DNA from 3 places in the Enterobacter cloacae complex sp. IR5418 genome. Region 2 is predicted to be linked to each of the others. Evidence: predicted binding sites of a transcription regulator. Region 2 holds the regulator's gene; each other region holds the start of a gene.
The links. The regulator LexA, encoded in region 2, represses DNA repair genes until DNA is damaged. The targets are predictions, from matches to a motif close to TNCTGTATGTACATACAGNA.
Positions count from the first base shown of each region.

Region 1: umuD (translesion error-prone DNA polymerase V autoproteolytic subunit) is a predicted target of LexA. The motif match lies at 4,366-4,385, and genes of this name have one in related genera.
Region 3: rmuC (DNA recombination protein RmuC) is a predicted target of LexA. The motif match lies at 4,747-4,766, and genes of this name have one in related genera.

Region 1 covers NZ_JBMKHS010000042.1:1,849-9,061, reverse strand. Annotated here, with positions in the region: gene ACOTX7_RS21215 (AAA family ATPase) at 379-1,584, shown strand; gene ACOTX7_RS21210 (ParB family protein) at 1,584-2,558, shown strand; gene ACOTX7_RS21205 (Y-family DNA polymerase) at 2,640-3,911, opposite strand; gene umuD (translesion error-prone DNA polymerase V autoproteolytic subunit) at 3,911-4,342, opposite strand; gene ltrA (group II intron reverse transcriptase/maturase) at 4,748-6,235, shown strand; gene ACOTX7_RS21190 (ArdC family protein) at 6,705-7,213, shown strand, end outside.
Region 2 covers NZ_JBMKHS010000014.1:31,829-39,041, reverse strand. Annotated here, with positions in the region: gene zur (zinc uptake transcriptional repressor Zur) at 1-146, shown strand, start outside; gene ACOTX7_RS12795 (CsbD family protein) at 194-403, opposite strand; gene dinF (MATE family efflux transporter DinF) at 523-1,860, opposite strand; gene lexA (transcriptional repressor LexA) at 1,923-2,531, opposite strand; gene ACOTX7_RS12780 (diacylglycerol kinase) at 2,640-3,008, opposite strand; gene plsB (glycerol-3-phosphate 1-O-acyltransferase PlsB) at 3,163-5,583, shown strand; gene ubiA (4-hydroxybenzoate octaprenyltransferase) at 5,673-6,542, opposite strand; gene ubiC (chorismate lyase) at 6,555-7,052, opposite strand.
Region 3 covers NZ_JBMKHS010000009.1:114,300-121,512, forward strand. Annotated here, with positions in the region: gene ACOTX7_RS09810 (carbohydrate ABC transporter permease) at 1-172, shown strand, start outside; gene ACOTX7_RS09815 (alpha-glucosidase) at 183-1,766, shown strand; gene ACOTX7_RS09820 (glycoside hydrolase family 130 protein) at 1,750-2,808, shown strand; gene ACOTX7_RS09825 (dienelactone hydrolase family protein) at 2,850-3,653, opposite strand; gene udp (uridine phosphorylase) at 3,909-4,670, shown strand; gene rmuC (DNA recombination protein RmuC) at 4,810-6,267, shown strand; gene ubiE (bifunctional demethylmenaquinone methyltransferase/2-methoxy-6-polyprenyl-1,4-benzoquinol methylase UbiE) at 6,334-7,089, shown strand; gene ubiJ (ubiquinone biosynthesis protein UbiJ) at 7,103-7,213, shown strand, end outside.

The DNA.
Region 1 (7,213 bases), on a different contig from region 2:
CTTCTTGTGCTGAGCGTAAGAGCTATCTGCCGGAACGGTTCCTCTTCGCTTCCTCGCCAGTTCGCTCGCTACGCTCGGTTACATGGCTGCGGCGAGCGCTGATACATAAGGCTCAGCATTGCACTGGTCGTAACTAAAATCAGAATCCTTCTGAATGACTCTCCTGTCTTGCAAGTTGAATACCTTTCTCAAAGCCCTTTTGTATGAGTTGCTGTTGATGGTCAAAAGTGCGTCTGCGTGTTGCTGCAGTGTGATTTAGTAGCACGCCCGTCGAGCTTCATCCCCCTTCTGTTGAGAGCGAAATCAAAACAATATGATTTTTTTCTTGCAACATGACACTTTTTGTTCAAAATGACAAAAAACGTCATGAGGTGATAAATGGACAATATTGAGCAGTTACGGAAAGTCGCTACACGTGCAGGTAAGCTTCTGACATCTTTGAGCGAAAGTATCCGACAGCAAAAAGAGGAATTGAAGCTTACCGAGTTCTATCAGGAATACAGCAAAGCCGCTCTGTATAAGCTGCCTAAGCTCAGTAAAGGCAGTGTTGAGTATGCTGTGTCCGAAATGGAAGCCGGTGGCTACATTTTTAAAAAGAAACCTTCTGGTAATACGATGAAATACGCGATGACGATTCAGAATGTCATCGATCTGTATAACCATCGTAAAGTACCGAAGTACAGGGATCGCTTCGATAAAGCCTTTACGATTTTTGTATGTAATCTTAAAGGTGGTGGTTCCAAGACAGTTTCTACCGCTTCATTATCACATGCTTTTCGAGCTCATCCTCAGCTTCTGTTCGAAGACCTGCGTATTCTGGCCATCGATTTCGATCCGCAGGCATCTCTGACAATGTTCCTGAGCCATGAGAATTCAGTGGGCTTGGTTGAAAATACGGCTGCTCAGGCCATGCTCCAGAACGTGTCTCGTGAAGAATTACTTTCCGATTTTATAGTACCGTCTATTATCCCTGGTGTTGATGTAATCCCCGCTTCCATTGACGATGCATTCCTTGCTGAAGGCTGGAAGGGATTGTGTGAAGAACATCTGCCAGGGAAAAATATTCATGCGGTGCTTAAAGAGAACATTATCGACAAGCTCCAGCATGACTACGACTTTATTTTCCTTGATAGTGGTCCTCACCTTGATGCGTTCCTGAAAAACTGCATTGGGGCGGCAGACCTGATGTTGACCCCTCTTCCACCGGCGACGGTTGATTTTCATTCTTCCCTGAAGTTTGTGGCCAGCCTCCCTGCCCTCATAGATTCCATCGAAATGGATGGGCACACCTGCAATCTCATCGGTAATGTCGGCTTCATGTCCAAGATCCTGAACAAGTCTGATCACAAAATTTGCCATAGTCAGGCCAAAGAGGTTTTCGGTGCCGATATGCTAGACATGGTTCTGCCAAGACTGGATGGTTTCGAACGTTGTGGGGAGACTTTTGACACAGTTATTTCAGCAAATCCAGCAACCTATGATGGAAGTACAGAGGCACTAAAAAGCGCAAAATCAGCAGCGGAAGACTTTGCGAAGGCAGTCTTTGATCGCATCGAGTTCATTCGTACTAACGGAGGTATGTGATGTCGAATGAGAAAAGAAAAACCATCGGCAGACAGTTAAATACTCAGGCGTCAATGCTCGAAATGGCTGACACCGGTAGAAGTCAGGTATTTACCTTAAAAACCGGCAGGAAGGTAACGTTCAGGTTTGTTCGGGTGCCTGCATCTGAAGTTGAAAGTAAGACCTTCGTAAACCAGGAAAACAATGGAAGAGATCAACTTGCACTGACCAGGGAGTCTCTGAAATCCATTATCCAGACGATTAAGTTTCAGCAGTTCTTTCCCTGTATTGGTATTAAGCAAAGTGAAAGGATTGAGATACTGGATGGTTCAAGACGGCGAGCCTCAGCAATTTTTGTCCGTACAGGCCTTGATGTAATGGTTACCGAAGAACATTTATCAGCTGATGAAGCTCGCCAACTGGCTAAAGATATCCAGACAGCTAAAGAACATAATCTTCGGGAGATTGGTCTGAGATTGATCGCTCTTAAAGAGTCCGGATTTAATCAAAAGGAAATTGCTGAACTGGAGGGATTATCTCAGGCTAAAGTTACCAGGGCGCTGCAGGCGGCGGCCGTACCGCAAGACTTAATTTCTCTGTTCCCGGTTCAGTCGGAGCTATCGTTTAGTGATTATAAACTTCTTTTAGAAGTTAATGAAAAACTCGGTGAAAAGGGATTAACGCCTGAAGAACTCATTCAGTCTGTATCAGCTCAGCTCGATGCAATTTTGAGTGATGGCGAGCGACCAGAAGACGAACAGAAAGCCAGTATTCTGAAGCTGATTTCTCAGGCATCTCAGGCATTGATAGATCCATCTCCCAAGGAAAAGTCAGTGGTTTCCCCACTCTGGTCTTTTGAAGAAAAGGACAAGTTCGCGCGTAAGCGTGTGAAAGGGCGCACGCTGACTTATGAGTTTAGCCGTATGTCAAAAGTGATTCAGGATGAACTGGACAAGGCTATCAACGAAGTCCTTGACAGAAATTTGAGTCAATAATTTCGCCATGGCGATTTCACATCTAACTTATTGTAATTAGGCAGTTTAGGTTGAGAATTTCACGGTGAAATCGCCATGGTTTCACGCCAGTTTCGCTGCAGGAATATCTGACCATCGTGTCGTATAAGCAGGAGAAAGCATCTCCCGTTTCATCTGCCATTCCGGGGCCATACCCCGCCCCGCAAACCATACTTTACCCAGCCCTGAGTTGTTGATCCCGTCCAGAACCCTCATCAGCTCAGCACTGTGAGGGCGTGGCGGGCGTTCGTCGAACAGTTGCAGCTGCGAAACTCCGGAGCCGGTGAAGTCATTCAGCATAACTCCGGCTTTGGCATACCGGTGCCCATCCCTCCAGATACGCTCCAGAGCCGTTGTAGCGGCTGCAATGATGTCCCTGGTGTCCTGAGTGGGTGTAAGAAGTTTTTCCGTAGCCACGTTGCCGTAGTAAGGCTCTTTAATGGCGAACGGAGACGTTTTGATGAAAACGGAAATATGCCGGCAATACTGGTGCTCTTTACGCAGTTTTTCAGAGGCCCGCTCTGCGTGCTGACAGATAGCCTGACGGAGTGACTCGTACTCCGTGATCTTCACGCCAAAACTGCGGCTGCAGACAATTTGCTGTTTCGTCGGAGGGGCTTCCTCAAGCGAAAGGCAGCTTTCCCCGTTCAGTTCCCGTACCGTTCGCTCAAGGACGACAGAAAAATTTTTGCGGATGAAGGCCGGGTTCGTCAGAGCCAGATCGAGCGCGGTTTTTATGCCCAGCACATTTAGCTTGCGTGCAATACGGTTACCCACCCCCCAGATTTCTTCAACCGGCTGCAGTGAAAGCAGTTTCCGCGTCCTTTGCGGATTTCCCCTGGTCAGAGCGAGTACGCCATGAAACTGTTTCCACTCTTTTGAGGCCCACTGGGCTGATTTTGCGAGGGTTTTCGTTGGTCCGGCGCCCACGCCAATGGTCAGGCGGGTACAGTCATACACCTGCTGACGCAGCTGCCGGGCGAAGTCCTCAAGCCCCATACAGTGCTCCACGCCGGTCAGGTCGAGGAACATCTCATCAATTGAATACTGTTCCACCCTGGGGGCCAGTTCCTCCAGGCAGTTCATCACGCGCGCCGATATCGAGGCGTAAAGTTCATAATTACTTGAAAACGCATATATTTTTTCCGGGTATCTTTCGTTTTTTATCTGAAACCACGGAGTTCCCATTTTGATCCAGGGCTTCGCCTCGGCACTGCGAGCGATTACATTCCCGTCGTTGTTGCTCAGGACGACTATCGGCTTTCCTTTCAAATCCGGGCGGAAAACACGTTCACAGCTGGCATAGAAGCTGTTCACATCGGCCAGGGCAAACATCAGTACATCTCCCTCGGGCGGTGGATGATATGCGTGACGACGCCAAAGATATCCAGCTCGTCGGGATCAGGATAAATCGGCGACCAGGAGGCATTCATGGGCTGCAGCGTCAGTCGCGGCGTCAGCAGAAGCCGTTTCACCGTAAACTCCCCCTGCATGCTGGCGACAACGATATCGCCGTGCCGCGGCTTTTCAGCACTGTCCACAACCAGCAGATCGCCATTGTACAGACTGCCGTCGGCCATGCTGTCTCCGCTGGCACGCAGGTAGTACGTCGCGCTCGGATGCCGTATGCAGTAATCATGGAGATCCAGATCGGACTCGACATAGTCAGCAGCAGGGCTGGGAAAACCGCAGCTGGCCAGATCGGCAAACAATGGATGGGCCTGTGGCGGGAGTTCTTTCCCGGTGCTGAAAAGTTGTAGTTTCATCTTTCCTCCTGACACTCTAATTTTACTGGTTATACATACAGTGTGCGCCGGGAGACCGGTAGAGATCAAGGGGTGAAAGTCCCCGACCATTGAAGGACCAGCAATCCACAAGGTCCCCGAGTCATGCGTTGCATACCGCGAGGTATGGGGCGAAGCGTTGACAGGGGTGTTGACAGGCCAGCCATTGAGCCACGAAATGTATATTAAATTACCGGGTGCCGACGTTGTACTGTTAACGGAAGGCAACATCATAGGGTGCGATACTGCGAGTGCCACATGGACCCGGCGGGGTCTGAGACCCTGGCATGTCAATACGATCTCTACGCGGGAACCGGGAGATCTCCCCTCTGACCATCTGCCAGTGTCGGAGATGGCCCGCACCGGGAAGACGAGGAGTCATAGCCGGTGATGTACGGAGAGGAGAAGTCGGACTCGCTCATAGTAGCGGCGAAGCAGGCGAACAACCCGAAAGGAGCGGAGTCAGTGGAGCGAAGGAGCGGGGCCAAGGGGAACGCGGAACAGCCACACATGCGCCGGACACAGAGCCGGGAAAGCATGTCACAGAGGCTGTCACGCGTGCGGGAAGCTGCGAAGCAGCGGAAGAAAGAACGGTTTACAGCATTGTTCCACCTGCTGACAGTCGAAGCACTGGAAGCCGCATTCCTCTCCCTGAGCAGGAAAGCGGCCGCCGGAGTGGATGGCATCAGGTGGATGGACTACGCCGGAAACATGAAGAACAACATAACAGATCTGCACCGGAGGCTACATCAGGGCAGCTACAGGGCGCAGCCCGGCAGGCGTCACTACATCCCAAAAGCGGATGGAAAACAACGCCCGCTCGGCATCGCCTCGCTGGAGGACAAGATCGTCCAGTATGCGCTGGTGAAAATCCTGAACGCAGTCTATGAAAACGACTTTATGGGGTTCTCATACGGGTTCAGACCCGGGCGAAGCCAGCACGATGCACTGGACGCACTGGCCACAGGGCTGGTACGCACTAACGTAAACTGGGTACTGGATGCCGACATCAGTCAGTTCTTTGACAGGGTGAGCCACGAATGGCTGATCAGGTTCACAGAGCATCGGATCGGCGACCGGAGGGTAATCAGGCTCATACGTAAGTGGCTCACAGCCGGGACGTCGGAGGAGGGTCAATGGCGAGCAACGGAGGAAGGCACCCCACAGGGTGCGGTCATCTCACCGCTGCTGGCAAACATATACCTCCACTACGTCTTCGATCTGTGGGCGCATCAGTGGCGACGTCGCTATGCCACAGGCAATGTGGTAATGGTCAGATACGCCGATGACATCGTCATCGGGTTCGACAAACGATACGATGCCCGGCGCTTCCGTATAGCCATGCAGCGCAGACTGAGGGAGTTCGGACTCACGGTTCACCCGGAGAAAACCCGTCTGATGGAGTTCGGCCGCTTCGCTGCCGAAAACCGTGCCATCAGGGGAAAAGGCAAACCAGAAACGTTCAACTTCCTCGGGTTCACGCACATCAGCGGGAAAGATCGCAACGGCAGGTTCATGCTGATACGAAAGACCCGCCGGGATCGGATGACGGCAACTCTGAAAGCCATCAAAGACGGTCTGCGAAGGCGCTGGCATTACTCAATCCCCGAACAGGGAAAATGGCTCAGGAGAGTGGTTCAGGGATACCTGAACTATCACTCGGTACCGGGCAACTTCCCCACCATGCAGAAGTTCAGGACACACGTAACAAACCTCTGGCGCCGGGCGCTCAGGCGCAGGAGCCAGAAGGATGATACGACCTGGACGAAAGCAAACAAACTGGCAGCCGCATGGCTACCAAGGGTTCGGGTTCTTCATCCATGGCCTGTGGAGCGGTTCACCGCCAGACACCCGAGGCAGGAGCCCGGTGCGTAAATCGCGCACGCCGGGATCTGTGCGGGGGGTATCCGGTAACGGGTATCCCTACCGCGACATAAAGGGCGGTGAAATTTCTGCAAGTGATGGGGGAGTGCCGGTCAGAACGTCCCCGAAAACAAACCGCCCCCGGATTCAGGAAGGGCGAACTGACCGGCTGCGGCAGTGTAACACCGCACACCACAAAGGCAGCACTGACGTCGTCAGTGCTTTTTTTACCTGTCCTCCGGACGCTGAAGGGCGATTTCACCCGTGCAGCTAAAGGGGCGGTAAGTCCGGGTGTGCACATCGTCATTTTCTCCTGTGATGCCTTTCTCCTGCGTATCAGCTTCCGGTAATCGTCCCCCGTCACAACCTGGTCAGCAAGGGTAAATGGCACGCTGCGCGCCCTTGCAGACCAGAACGACTCCGGGCAGGCCGAACCGTCAGGCGATACGAAGACGAAATTCACACTGACGGAGAAACAGCCATGACGATGAACCTGCACACTCAGACAACCGCCCCTAAAGCTTCACAGGCGACCAGCGTATCCCCGCTGGAGCAGTCAGGCTCCTCAAAAACGAAATTTTCCAGGGGCAAAAGCAAAGCCCGTGCTGGCGCAGTCAAAACAGACCTTTACCAGACCGTAACGGACAGCATCATTGCAGCCCTGGAAAGCGGCGTTAAACCGTGGGTGTGCCCGTGGGTTCGCAACGGCGCAGCGGCGGGATTACCGGCCAACTTCAGCACCGGCACGGCATACAGCGGAATTAATATCATGCTGCTGTGGTGTAGTGCGGCAAAACAGGGTTTTCAGGACGAGCGCTGGCTGACCTACAAACAGGCGCAGGAGCTGGGCGGCCAGGTTCGTAAAGGTGAACACGGCACGACGGCCATCTTTTACAAGACTCTGGAGAAAGAGGACGAGGACGGGGAAATCGAAAAAATCCCGATGCTGAAAGCCTTTACCGTGTTTAACGTGGAGCAAATCGACGGCCT
Region 2 (7,213 bases):
TGGCAGCCAGAATGGGCTTTGCGCTGCGCCATAACGTGATCGAAGCCCACGGCTTATGTTCTGCCTGCGTGGAGGTGGAGTCATGTCGCCATCAGGACGCCTGTCAGCACGATCACTCTATTCTGGTGAAGAAAAAGCCACGTTAAAGCCAAAGAAAAAGGCGGCTTATAGCCGCCCTTGGGGATAGTGCCGGTTACCAGCGGTAGTCGTTACGGGTTTCCCAGTCTTTGACTTCATTTTCCGCCTGATCTTTTTCGTAACCGTAGCGCTCCTGGATTTTACCTACCAGCTGATCGCGCTTACCTTCAATGACGGTCATATCGTCATCTGTCAGCTTACCCCACTGTTCTTTCGCTTTACCTTTGAATTGCTTCCAGTTGCCGCCGATTTCGTCTTTATTCATAATCGTGTCCTCGTGTTAAGCGTCTATGAGTATCGTCCGCTTCGTTCTTTTCTGCTGGACGTGATTATTATTGTAGTTAAGGATTCGGCAGTTGTTTTTATATTCGGAATCTTTAACCGTTACGATATATCGTGCGAAGCTGGAAACCAGGTATTGTTTCGCCAGTGACGATGCCAGATAACGGCCAGCGAAAGGCCACGCAGTGAAAGAAAGACCGCCAGCGCCAGCCACAGACCGTGATTACCGAGATATGGCAGGGTCAGCAGCGTCAGGCCGAACCCCGCCGCAGCGACGGCCATGCTGTTGCGCATCTCCGCCCCCCGCGTGGCGCCAATAAACATCCCGTCCAGCAAATAGCACCATACGCCCACCACGGGTAGAACCACCTGCCAGAGAAGGTAGCGATCGGCCAGCTCACGTAGCGCGGGTATTGAGGTCAGCAGTGCGACAATATGCTCGCCAAAACAGGCGTAAACGAAGGCAAATACCAGGGCCACCAGACCCGCCTGACGGCAGGCAGCACGCCAGACTTCACGCAACTGGCCGCCTTCACGCGCGCCATAGGCCTGCCCTGAATGTGCCTCCACGGCGTAAGCAAAACCATCCAGCGCGTAAGCGGTAAAGGTCAATAACGTCATGAGCACTGCGTTGACCGCGACGATCTCTGGCCCAAGACGCGCACCAAACACGGTTAATGCGCCAAAGCAGAGTTGCAGCAGGAGCGAACGGAGCATGATGTCGCGATTAAGCGCCAGCAGCTTACGAATGTTACCGCGCCAGGCCGTTTTCAGCAGCGCAAGCGAGATACCGCGCATCGCCAGCACGCGCCAGACCATCCACAAACCGATCAGCAGCGTACCGTACTCGGCAATTGCCGTGGCCAGCGCTGCGCCCCGGACGTTCATGTGCAGTCCCATCACCAGCCAGAGATCGAGCACAATGTTAAGCAGATTGCCCACCACCAGCAGGATCACCGGCGCGCGGGCGTACTGTACGCCCAGTAACCAGCCCAGCAGGACCAGGTTTGCCAGTGACGCGGGCGCGCTGAGCCAGCGAATTTCGAGGAACCGCCGGGCCTGCTCCAGTACGGCATCACTGCCACCCACAATATGCAGCGCAAGATCAATCAGCGGCGTTCGCAACAGAACGATTAACGCGCCAGCACCGAACGCCAGGATAAGCGGCTGAACCAGCGCACGCGCCAGACGGAGGGGATCTTTTGCACCATACGCCTGAGCCGTCAGGCCTGTCGTACTCATGCGCAGAAAGAGTAGCAGCATAAAGAGGAAGCTGGTCGCCGTTGCGCCGATCGCGACACCGCCCAGATAAATCGGCGAATCCAGATGCCCGATTACCGCCGTATCCACCAGCCCCAGCAGAGGAACGGTGATATTGGAAAAAATCATCGGTAGCGCAAGACGCCACAACGCCTTATCGGCAGAAGTTAGCAATGCCATGGAAAGTACCGGAATCAAAAATAGGCCAGGCTGTAGAGAAACTACAGCCTGTCAGGAAGAGATTACAGCCATTCACCGTTGCGGATAACGCCGACGGCCAGGCCTTCAATGGAGAAGCTCTGCTCGCGGAGATCCACCACAATCGGGGAGAATTCGTTGTTTTCTGGCAGAAGCTGAACGGTGTTACCTTGTTTTTTCAGGCGCTTAACCGTCACTTCATCGTCAATGCGCGCTACCACGACCTGGCCGTTACGCACGTCCTGCGTTTTGTGTACCGCCAGCAGATCGCCATCCAGAATACCGATATCTTTCATGGACATCCCGCTAACACGCAGCAGGAAATCGGCGCTCGGCTTGAACATGCCTGGGTCAACCTGATAGTGCCCTTCGATGTGCTGCTGTGCCAGCAGGGGTTCACCTGCGGCCACGCGGCCCACCAGCGGAATACCGGTCTCTTCTTCCACCAGCAGACGAATGCCGCGTGATGCGCCGGAAACAATCTCAATCACGCCCTTACGCGCCAGCGCCTTAAGGTGCTCTTCGGCAGCATTAGGAGAACGGAAGCCCAGACGCTGTGCAATTTCTGCACGCGTGGGTGGCATACCCGTCTGGCCGATATGATCCCGAATGAGATCAAACACCTCTTGCTGCCTGGTCGTTAACGCTTTCATACCGCCCCCTGGGTGTATATACAGTTATGCTGTGAGTATATACAGTCAAAGGCGATTTTGGAACCAAAAACTGCACAAAAAACCAGGGACTTAATTATTCCTCGAGGCTCATCGGAAATGCGACCAAAGCAGCGTGACCCAGGTGATCGCCGCAGTGATAATCGACAGCAGTACGGCAGCGGAACCCATGTCTTTCGCCCGGCCAGACAGTTCATGGAATTCCGACCCAATCCGGTCCACAACGGCCTCAATAGCGCTATTAAGAATTTCCACTATCATCACCAGAAGGACAGATCCGATGAGCAGTACGCGGGTGATAGCATCAACATCAAGGAAGCAGGCGATGACAACCGCAACGATTGCGGCAACCGCCTCCTGGCGGAAAGCGGCTTCATTAACCCATGCGGCGCGGAAACCTTTCCATGAATAACCGGCAGCTTTAATGATTCGGGTTAACCCAGTGGTATTATTGGCCATTAAAAGAACCTTTTATGATAAATAGCGTCAGTTACTACAGGCGCAGCGCGTTTCGCTGCAACCTGAAGTATGACGGGTAACAACAGAAATTTTGCGCGCTTTCTGTTATCCTTGCGCCGCAATTGCATTATTAACCAGAGGCTTTACATCGTTTATGTCCGGCTGGCCACGAATTTACTACAAATTACTTAATTTACCATTAAGCGTACTGGTAAAAAGTAAGTCTATCCCAGCAGAACCCGCGCTGGAATTAGGGCTCGATACGTCGCGCCCGATTATGTACGTTTTGCCTTATAACTCGAAGGCAGACCTGCTTACGCTTCGCGCTCAATGTCTGGCGCATGATTTACCTGACCCGCTTGAACCGCTGGAAGTCGACGGTACGCTGCTGCCGCGCTACGTGTTCATCCATGGCGGACCGCGCGTGTTCACCTATTACACGCCGAAAGAAGAGTCCATTAAGCTGTTCCATGATTACCTCGATCTGCACCGCAGCAACCCCGAACTGGACGTGCAGATGGTGCCGGTGTCGGTAATGTTTGGGCGTCGTCCGGGACGCGAAAAAGGGGAAGAGAACCCGCCGCTGCGTATGCTCAACGGCATTCAGAAGTTCTTCGCCGTCTCCTGGCTGGGACGCGACAGCTTTGTCCGCTTCTCGCCTTCCGTTTCACTGCGCCGCATGGCGGATGAACACGGCACCGACAAAATTATTGCGCAAAAGCTGGCGCGCGTTGCGCGTATGCACTTTGCACGTCAGCGTCTGGCGGCCGTTGGGCCACGTCTCCCGGCACGTCAGGATCTCTTCAACAAGCTGCTGGCTTCCAAAGCGATTGCCCGTGCCGTAGAAGACGAAGCGCGCAGCAAGAAAATTTCGCACGAGAAAGCGCAGCAGAACGCAATCGCGCTGATGGAAGAGATCGCCGCGAACTTCTCCTACGAGATGATTCGCCTCTCCGACCGTATCCTCGGCTTCACGTGGAACCGCCTCTATCAGGGGATTAACGTCCACAACGCCGAGCGCGTGCGTCAGTTAGCGCACGACGGCCACGAGATTGTCTACGTGCCCTGCCACCGCAGCCACATGGACTACCTGCTGCTCTCTTACGTCCTCTATCACCAGGGGCTGGTGCCGCCGCACATTGCTGCCGGTATCAACCTGAACTTCTGGCCAGCAGGCCCGATTTTCCGCCGTCTGGGTGCCTTCTTCATTCGCCGTACCTTCAAGGGCAACAAGCTCTACTCCACCGTCTTCAGGGAGTATCTGGGCGAGCTGTTCAGCCGCGGTTATTCCGTGGAGTACTTTGTTGAAGGGGGGCGCTCCCGTACCGGTCGTCTGCTCGATCCGAAGACCGGCACGCTGTCGATGACCATTCAGGCCATGCTGCGTGGCGGTACGCGTCCTATCACGCTGGTGCCTATCTACATCGGGTATGAACACGTGATGGAAGTGGGCACCTACGCGAAAGAACTGCGCGGTGCGACCAAAGAGAAAGAGAGTCTGCCGCAGATGCTGCGTGGGCTGAGTAAATTGCGCAACCTCGGCCAGGGATACGTTAACTTTGGCGAACCCCTGCCGCTGATGACATATCTGAACCATCATGTTCCGGAGTGGCGCGAGTCTATCGATCCTATCGAGGCGGTACGTCCGGCCTGGCTGACGCCAACGGTCAACGGCATCGCATCCGAGCTGATGGTACGCATCAACAATGCCGGTGCGGCAAACGCCATGAACCTGTGCTGTACCGCGCTTCTGGCCTCTCGCCAGCGTTCACTGACCCGTGAGCAGCTGACCGAGCAGATTGATTGCTACCTCGACATCATGCGCAACGTGCCGTATTCCGTGGATTCGACCGTACCGTCTGCCACTGCCAGCGAGCTTATCGATCACGCGTTGCAGATGAACAAGTTCGAAGTCGAGAAAGATACGATTGGTGACATCATCATTCTGCCGCGCGAGCAGGCCGTGCTGATGACCTACTACCGTAACAACATCACGCATATGCTGATGCTGCCGTCGCTGATGGCGGCCATTATTACCCAGCATCGCCGTATTTCACGTCAGGAGCTGCTGCGCCACATTCAGGCCATCTACCCGATGCTGAAAGCGGAGCTGTTCCTGCGCTGGAGTGAAGATGAGCTGGCGGCAGAACTCGATAAAATGACCGCAGAGATGCATCGTCAGGGGCTGATTACCATCAGCGATGACGAACTGCATATCAACCCGTCACGTTCTCGTACCTTGCAGCTGCTGGCTTCCGGTGCCCGTGAGACGTTGCAGCGCTACGCCATTACCTTCTGGTTGTTGAGTGCAAACCCGTCAATCAACCGCGGTACGCTGGAAAAAGAGAGCCGGACGTTGGCCCAGCGCCTCTCCGTTCTGCATGGCATTAATGCCCCGGAATTCTTCGACAAAGCGGTATTCAGCTCCCTGGTGCTGACGCTGCGCGACGAAGGGTATATCAGCGATACGGGCGATGCCGAGCCGGAAGAGACGATGAAGGTTTATCAGATGCTGGCAGAGCTGATTACCTCGGATGTGCGTTTGACGATTGAGAGTTCGACGCAGGGCGAATGATGCTAAAGCCGGGTGGCGCTAACGCTTACCCGGCCTACATGTTACGCTAAATCGTAGGCCGGGTAAGGCGAAGCCGCCACCCGGCTTTTTTATGACCAGTAACTCATCGCCAGCCCCAGAAACAGCACCAGCCCGACGTAGTTGTTATTCAGAAACGCTTTAAAGCAGGCTTCACGCTCGCGCTTCGCGATCAGCTTCTGCTGATACGCAAACAGCAGTCCCGCCACCAGTACGGACCAGTAAAACGCCCAGTTCAGCCCGTTCAGGCGACCAATCGTCACCATCAGCGCCAGCACCGCCACCTGCAATATGCCGATGATCAGTTTGTCGTGACGACCAAACAGGATCGCCGTCGATTTGATGCCAATCTTGAGATCGTCATCGCGATCGACCATCGCGTATTGGGTATCGTACGCAACGGCCCAGAGAATATTCGCCAGGAACATCAGCCAGCAGCTGAGTGGAACGGACTCGCTGACTGCGGCAAATGCCATGGGAATCGACCAGCCAAATGCCGCACCCAATACCACCTGCGGCAGATGGGTGTATCGCTTCATAAACGGGTAAACCCAGGCCAGCGCCAGGGCTGCAACGGAGAGCAGAATGGTCATGGTGTTAAGCGTTAACACCAGCAGGAAAGAGAGAAGCACCAGCACCACAAACAGGATACGCGCCTCTTTCCCGGTCACCTGACCGCTCGGCAGAGGTCGATTCGCGGTACGCTTCACATGCCCGTCAAATTTACGGTCGGCATAGTCGTTAACCACACAACCCGCAGCGCGCATCAGCCAGACACCCGCCACAAACACCGCCAGGATCCACAGCGGCGGCACGCCCGGCGTGGCAACCCACAGCGCCCATAAGGTCGGCCACAGCAGCAGCAGCGCGCCAATGGGTTTATCAGTACGCATCAGGCGGTGATAGGCCAGCAGCTTATTCTGCGTCAGACTCCACTCCATTTTTTCTCCCTCTTAGTACAACGGCGATGCAGGCAAAAAGAGTTCCGTCAGTATTAACGGCTTGCCACTCAAACGAAGGCGGGAACGGCGCCCCCACAAATCGGCATCGCAACCAATTTCAATAAAATCACGGGTCAGTTCAGACGAGGTGAACAGATAGCGCCCCAGGGGCGTTTTGCCGAGGCGTTGCAATGCCAGCTCCGGCCCCGAAAGTGTAGACTCCGGAACCACCGTCCGCCCGGCAAGCCACGGCTCGCCATCCGCACAAAGTAAAATTTCACGCAGCCAGTAGCGTTCTTCCTGCGGCAGCAGCGGCAACTCGCTGGCAATCTCCGCAGGCGAGACAAACCCTTCCTGAATCATCGTCACCGTGACCGTTTTACCCTGTTGCTCAAAACGTTTTGTCATGGAATCTTCCAGCAGCAGCCAGTCCAGTTGCTCCGGGTTAAGCGCGGGTATTTGGTCGAAATAGCGTAGCGCACGCAGCTGCGTTAGCGCGGGGTGTGACATGCCAGACTCTCCGATACATAACGTAAAGGCATTGTATCGCAGATTGGCAAAATGAGGACGGACAAACCAAATTTAGCGATCACTATCGCAACAATGGTGCAACTTGGCCAAAAAAAGTGCGCCCGGTAAGGCGCACTAAACGACTAACAAAATCAGCACTG
Region 3 (7,213 bases), on a different contig from region 2:
CGATGCCGACAAAATGCCGTTTTCGGTACTGCTGGCTACCTTCAGCAAATCCTACGGCGTTTATCTGGGGCCTGTGATGGCGGGGGCCGTGGTGCAAATGCTACCGGTCATCCTGTTGTTTATCCTGTTCCGGAAATATTTCCTTCAGGGCATGTCGTTATCACTGAAATAAGGAACGTACGGTGAAGAAGCAACCCTGGTGGCAGGCCTGCACCTGCTACCAAATTTATCTGCCCTCGTTTTGCGATGGCAATGGCGACGGGCTGGGTGATTTCCCCGGCCTGCTCTCAAAAGTGGATTACCTGGGCGCGTTAGGGATCGGTGCCATCTGGATCACCCCGTTTTATCCCTCTCCTCTGGTGGATAACGGGTATGACATCAGCGATTACTGCGCCGTCGATCCACGGTTCGGCACGCTGGACGATTTTCGCGATGTCGTTCATCGCTGCCATGAAAAGGGGATCCGCGTCATTATCGACCTGGTGCTTAATCATGTCTCTTCGCAGCATCCGTGGTTTCAGGATGCCTGGAATAATCCCGCAAGCCGCTATCGGGACTATTTCATCTTCAGCGCCCACCCTAACAACTGGGAGTCCTTTTTTTCCGGCAGCGCCTGGAGCCAGGAGCCGGACACCGGCATGTTCTACTACCATAAATTCGCGCCAGAGCAGGTGGATCTAAACTGGGCGAACCCCGCGGTAGAGCAGGAAATGTTTCAGGTGATTGATTTCTGGCAGGGGCTGGGCGTCGATGGCTTCCGCTTCGACGTGATTAACTTCCTCAGCACTCGCGGCATCGGGCCTGATAACCCGGCGAAAGCTGGCGTGCAACAGCATGAACATGACGTGAATCAGCCGGGACTTATCGGCACGCTGCAACGCCTGTGCCAGCATGCCAGGCAGCAACGTGATGTTTTCCTGATTGGCGAAATTGGTAGCGAGGAGAGGGAGATCCTGGCGCGTTACCAGGCTCCGTCGCTGATGGACGTGGTCTTTAACTTCAATATTGGCAGTCAGAAAACCTTCGATGCGGCACGCCTGTGCGACGAGATTAACGCCACGCTGGCGATGCAGTCTGGTCTGCCGACGCTGTTCTTTTCCAGCCACGATATGCCGCGCATGATTAGCCGCTTCGGCGAAGGCCCGCACGACACCGCCCGGGCGTTGGCTGTCCTGGCGCTACAGCTGACCGTGCGCGGCGTGCCGTTTATTTTTCAGGGCGAGGAGTTGGGGATGCCTGACTACGTGCCGCAGACGGTGGAAGAGATTTTTGATATTCAGGGGAAAACCTACTACGACACGGCCATGCGGCAGGGTTGCAGTGCTGCCGACGCGCTGGCGCAGGCCATTGAACATTCCCGGGATGGGTCTCGCGGCCCGTTCCTCTGGCGCGACGGCCCGTTTGCGGGTTTTTCCACCCGCACGCCGTGGATGCCCGTCAGCCAGGACTATCCCTTCCTCAATGCCGAACATCAGTTATCGACGCCCGGATCGTTATGGCGTGAGTACCAGACCTTCATTGCGCTTCGTGCCACCATCGGGGCGCTACAGCATGGAGAGTGCAGCCCACTGACACGCCATAGGGAGTGCGTCTGGTTCACCCGAACCACGCCGCAGGAGCAGGTCTGGGTGGCCGTGAATTTTGGCCAGCCGGTACAAAACCCCTTGTGGGCCATTGAAGCGGATGTCCTGTACGGGCAAAACGCGCCGCAGCTGGACAAAAATCAAATTCTGATAAAAAGGAGTGTATATGAAGAGACACGGTAATAATCCGCTGATCACCCCAGGCGACGTGGTGCCTTCTCTGCCAGGACGGAAAGTGGAGTGCGTCTTTAACGCCGGGGTAACGGAGCATCATGGGGAGATTATCCTGCTGCTTCGGGTTGCCGAGAGCGTGATAAATGATGATCCACAGAAGATCGTCGTTCCGCTTCTGGTGCAGCAGCCTGGTGGCTGGCAGCCAGCGACAAAAACGTTTGACCGCAACGACCCTCGCTATGATTTTAGCGACCCGCGTACCATCGTGCTGAAAAGCGACCCGGCTCAGGTCTGGCTAACGTCGATGTCCCACCTGCGCCTGGCACGAAGCCGGGACGGGGTGAATTTCACCATCGATGAACAGCCTTTCATCACTGCCGACAGCCGCTATGAGGAGTTTGGCTGTGAAGATGCGCGCATTACCCTGATTGACGATGTCTGGTACATCAATTACTCCGCCGTGTCATCGTTGGGTATCTCCACCGCTCTGGCGACCACCGTAGATTTTGTCTCCGTCGAGAAGAAAGGGCTGATTTTCTGCCCTGATAACCGCGACGTCTGTTTCTTCCCGGAGAAGGTTGGCGGAGCCTACCGGGCGCTTACCCGGCCTGCGCCCTGCCATTTCGGCCACCCGGAAATATGGATCTGCGAGTCACCCGATATGCTGCACTGGGGAAACCATCGGCATCTGTTGGGACGCTCGGGAGACGAATGGGATGCGCTTAAATCTGGCGGCGGTGCGCCGCTGATCAAGACCGCGCGCGGCTGGCTGGAAATTTATCACGGCGTGGACGCCAGCCAGCGTTACTGCCTGGGCGCTCTGCTTCTGGATCCTGAAGACCCGCTCACCCTCATCGCCAAATCCTCTGTGCCGCTGCTGGAGCCGAGTGCGCCCTATGAGCGTGAAGGCTTTTTCGGTAACGTCGTCTTTACCTGCGGGGCGCTGGTCCGTAATGACACGCTGCATATCTGGTATGGCGCGGCGGACGAGTGTATCGCGCTGGCCACGCTGCCGATGGACGATCTGTGGAAACATCTCGGCCTGAATTAAGGCCAGACGCAGCCCCGACGCTTGCCGGGGCTGCAAAGCAATTATTTCTTCCCGCCGTACTGGCTAAACCACGCCAGCATCCTCTGCCAGCCATCTTTCGCCGACTCCGCGTGATAGCTCGGACGATAATCGGCGTTAAACGCGTGCCCGGCATCCGGGTACACCACGATCTCCGCCGTCGCGTTTGCCGCGCGTAGCGCGTGGCGCATGGTCTCGACGGTATCAAGCGGAATGCCGGTATCCTGGCCGCCATAAAGCCCTAACACCGGGGCATTTAAATCCGTTGCGATATCAACCGGATGTTTCGGCGAGTTCAGGGTCTTTTCGCCCACCAGTTTGCCGTACCAGGCCACGGCCGCTTTGAGCTGCGGGTTATGCGCGGCGTACAGCCAGCTGATGCGTCCGCCCCAGCAGAAGCCGGTCACCATTAAGCGATGCGGGTCACCGCCGTTGCGCGCCGCCCAGCTGGCAACGTGGTCGAGATCGGCCAGCACCTGCGCATCCGGGACTTTGCTCACCAGGTTACTGAACAGCGTTGGGATATCGCTGTAGTCATTGGGATCGCCCTGACGAAAATAGAGTTCTGGCGCAACGGCCAGATACCCTTCCAGCGCCAGACGGCGGCAGATATCGCGAATATGTTCGTGAACGCCGAAAATCTCCTGAACCACAATCACGATGGGCAGCGGGCCGTCTGCCGACTTTGGCCGCGCGTGATAAGCAGGCATATTTTCCCCCTGCGAGGGAATGGAGGTCTCGCCTGCGGTAATGGCCTCTTCTGAGGTTGAGACGATGGTTGAAGCATGCGGAGCCGCAGCAGGTGCAAATCCGGTTTTTTCAGTCATGGCATTCTCCGTACCAATGAGTTAGCGCAAAGGTAAATATAGACACCAGGTTAACAACCCACAGTGCCTTAAACGGTCTATCTTTTGTGCAGCACCTGTCGATATAACTTGTTAATGTGATGTGAATCACTTTTTGATGGAAATTTAATGCAATCATTTTCATTCATGGTGAGGTGTGTCACGAAATTATGCTTACCGCTTCTGTAAAGTACCGTTTTACTTCTTCTGACAAACCGACCCACAGAGGAGTCACCTATGTCTAAGTCTGATGTTTTTCATCTCGGCCTCACTAAAAACGATTTACAAGGGGCTACGCTCGCTATCGTCCCTGGCGATCCGGAGCGTGTGGAAAAGATCGCCGCGCTGATGGATAAGCCGGTCAAGCTGGCTGCCCATCGTGAATTCACCACCTGGCGCGCAGAGCTGGATGGCAAAGCGGTGATTGTGTGCTCTACCGGTATCGGTGGTCCGTCTACCTCTATTGCCGTTGAAGAGCTGGCGCAGCTGGGCATTCGTACTTTCCTGCGTATCGGCACCACCGGCGCCATTCAGCCGCACATCAACGTCGGCGACGTGCTGGTTACCACCGCATCCGTGCGTCTGGACGGGGCAAGCCTGCACTTTGCACCGATGGAATTCCCGGCAGTGGCTGATTTTGCATGCACCACCGCGCTGGTTGAAGCGGCGAAATCCGTAGGCGCAACCACTCACGTGGGCGTAACCGCCTCTTCCGACACCTTCTACCCGGGCCAGGAGCGTTACGACACCTTCTCTGGTCGCGTGGTGAGCCGCTTCAAAGGCTCTATGGAAGAGTGGCAGTCCATGGGCGTGATGAACTACGAGATGGAATCTGCAACGCTGCTGACCATGTGCGCAAGCCAGGGTCTGCGTGCCGGTATGGTGGCGGGCGTTATCGTCAACCGTACCCAGCAGGAGATCCCGAACGCCGAAACCATGAAGCAGACCGAAAGCCATGCGGTGAAAATCGTGGTGGAAGCGGCTCGTCGTCTGATCTAGTCCTCCTCTCTGAGATAAAAGGCCGACACGTTCGGCCTTTATTTTTTGCGTAGCGCCTCGCAGGAAAACCCTTTCAAACTGGACGTTTATACAGCACAATTCTATTTTGTGCGGGTCAGACGTGGATGCAGGGGGCATTGTGGATATCTCAGTCCTGATTTATATGGTAATTGCGCTGGTGAGCGTGGGAATGGGCTGGCTCATTGCCAGTTACCAGCACGCCCAGCAGAAAGCCGAACAGCTGGCAGAGCGCGAAGAGATCGTCGCCGAACTCAGCGCGACGAAACAGCAGCTTGCGCTGAGCGACCACTGGCGCGACGAGTGCGAACTGCTTAATAACGAGCTGCGCAACCTGCGTGATATCAATACCTCGCTGGAGGCCGATCTCCGCGAAGTGACCACCCGCCTTGAATCCACCCAACTGCATGCGGAAGACAAAATCCGCCAGATGATCAACAGCGAGCAGCGCCTTAGCGAGCAGTTTGAGAACCTCGCCAACCGCATTTTTGAGCACAGCAACCGCCGCGTTGACGAACAGAATCGCCAGAGCCTGAACAGCCTGCTCACGCCGCTGCGAGAACAGCTGGACGGCTTTCGCCGTCAGGTGCAGGACAGCTTTGGTCAGGAAGCCCGGGAACGCCACACGCTGGCGCATGAAATTCGTAACCTCCAGCAGCTGAATGCCCAGATGGCGCAGGAGGCGGTTAACCTGACGCGCGCGCTCAAAGGTGATAACAAAGCGCAGGGAAACTGGGGCGAAGTGGTCATGACGCGCGTGCTGGAGGCCTCTGGCCTGCGCGAAGGATACGAGTACGAAACGCAGGTCAGCATTGAGAACGATGCGCGCTCGCGGATGCAGCCGGATGTCATTGTTCGTCTGCCGCAGGGCAAAGATGTGGTCATCGACGCCAAAATGACGCTGGTGGCCTATGAGCGCTACTTCAACGCGGAGGATGACTACACCCGCGAATCCGCGTTGCAGGAGCACATCGCCTCCGTGCGTAACCATATCCGTCTGCTGGGCAGGAAAGATTATCAGCAACTGCCGGGGCTGCGATCGCTGGATTATGTGCTGATGTTCATTCCGGTCGAGCCAGCCTTCCTGCTGGCGCTCGACAGACAGCCTGAACTGATCACCGAAGCGCTGAAAAATAACATTATGCTGGTCAGCCCCACCACGCTGCTGGTGGCGTTACGTACCATTGCCAACCTGTGGCGCTATGAGCACCAAAGCCGTAACGCGCAGCAGATTGCCGATCGCGCCAGCAAGCTGTACGACAAAATGCGGCTGTTTGTGGACGATATGTCCTCGGTGGGGCAAAGCCTGGATCGCGCGCAGGATAACTACCGCCAGGCGATGAAAAAACTCTCCTCCGGGCGCGGCAATTTGCTGGCGCAGGCGGAGGCGTTTCGCAGCCTTGGGGTGGAAGTGAAACGCGAGATTAATCCGGAACTGGTGGAGCAGGCTACCGCTCAGGATGAAGAGTTTCGTCTTCGCGAAGGCGACGCTGAACAAAAGACCCGCAATGAAGACAACGATTTAGCGGCGAGTTTATCCCCTGAATCCCAGCCAGCGCGTTTCTTTCACGGTAGTTGAAACGTAGGGCAAATGCGCCCAATCTGTTACACTTCACGAACATTTGACTGATTAGCAGGCTCTGAGATGGTTGACGATTCACAAGACACAACGCACTTTGGCTTTCAAACTGTCGCCAAAGCGCAGAAAGCTGACATGGTGGCCCACGTATTTCATTCCGTGGCGGCGAAGTACGATGTGATGAATGATTTGATGTCATTCGGCATTCATCGCTTGTGGAAGCGCTTCACCATTGATTGCAGCGGCGTGCGCCGTGGACAAACGGTGCTGGATTTAGCCGGGGGAACAGGCGATCTGACCGCAAAATTCTCCCGTCTGGTGGGCGAAACCGGTCGTGTGGTGCTGGCGGATATCAACGACTCCATGCTGAAAATGGGGCGCGAAAAGCTGCGTAACATCGGCGTGGTAGGCAATGTTGAATATGTTCAGGCGAACGCCGAAGCGCTGCCGTTCCCGGACAATACGTTCGACTGCATCACCATCTCTTTCGGTCTGCGTAACGTGACCGATAAAGATAAAGCGCTGCGCTCGATGTACCGTGTGCTGAAGCCCGGTGGACGCCTGCTGGTGCTCGAGTTCTCTAAACCGATTATCGACCCGCTGAGCAAAGCTTACGATGCCTATTCCTTCCACGTCCTGCCGCGCATTGGCGAGCTGGTGGCGAACGATGCAGAAAGTTACCGTTATCTGGCCGAATCTATCCGAATGCACCCGGATCAGGACACGCTGAAAGCAATGATGCAGGATGCGGAGTTTGAAAACGTGGAATACTTCAATATGACGGCGGGTGTCGTCGCGCTGCATCGTGGTTACAAGTTCTGAGTGGAGGTTTCCCGTGCCCATTAAACCCTTAGTCACCGCAGGCATCGAGAATGTACTGAATGCCTTTCTGTATCGCGCACCTGCGCTGAAAACCGCACGTCAGCGGCTTAACGGAAAGGTACTG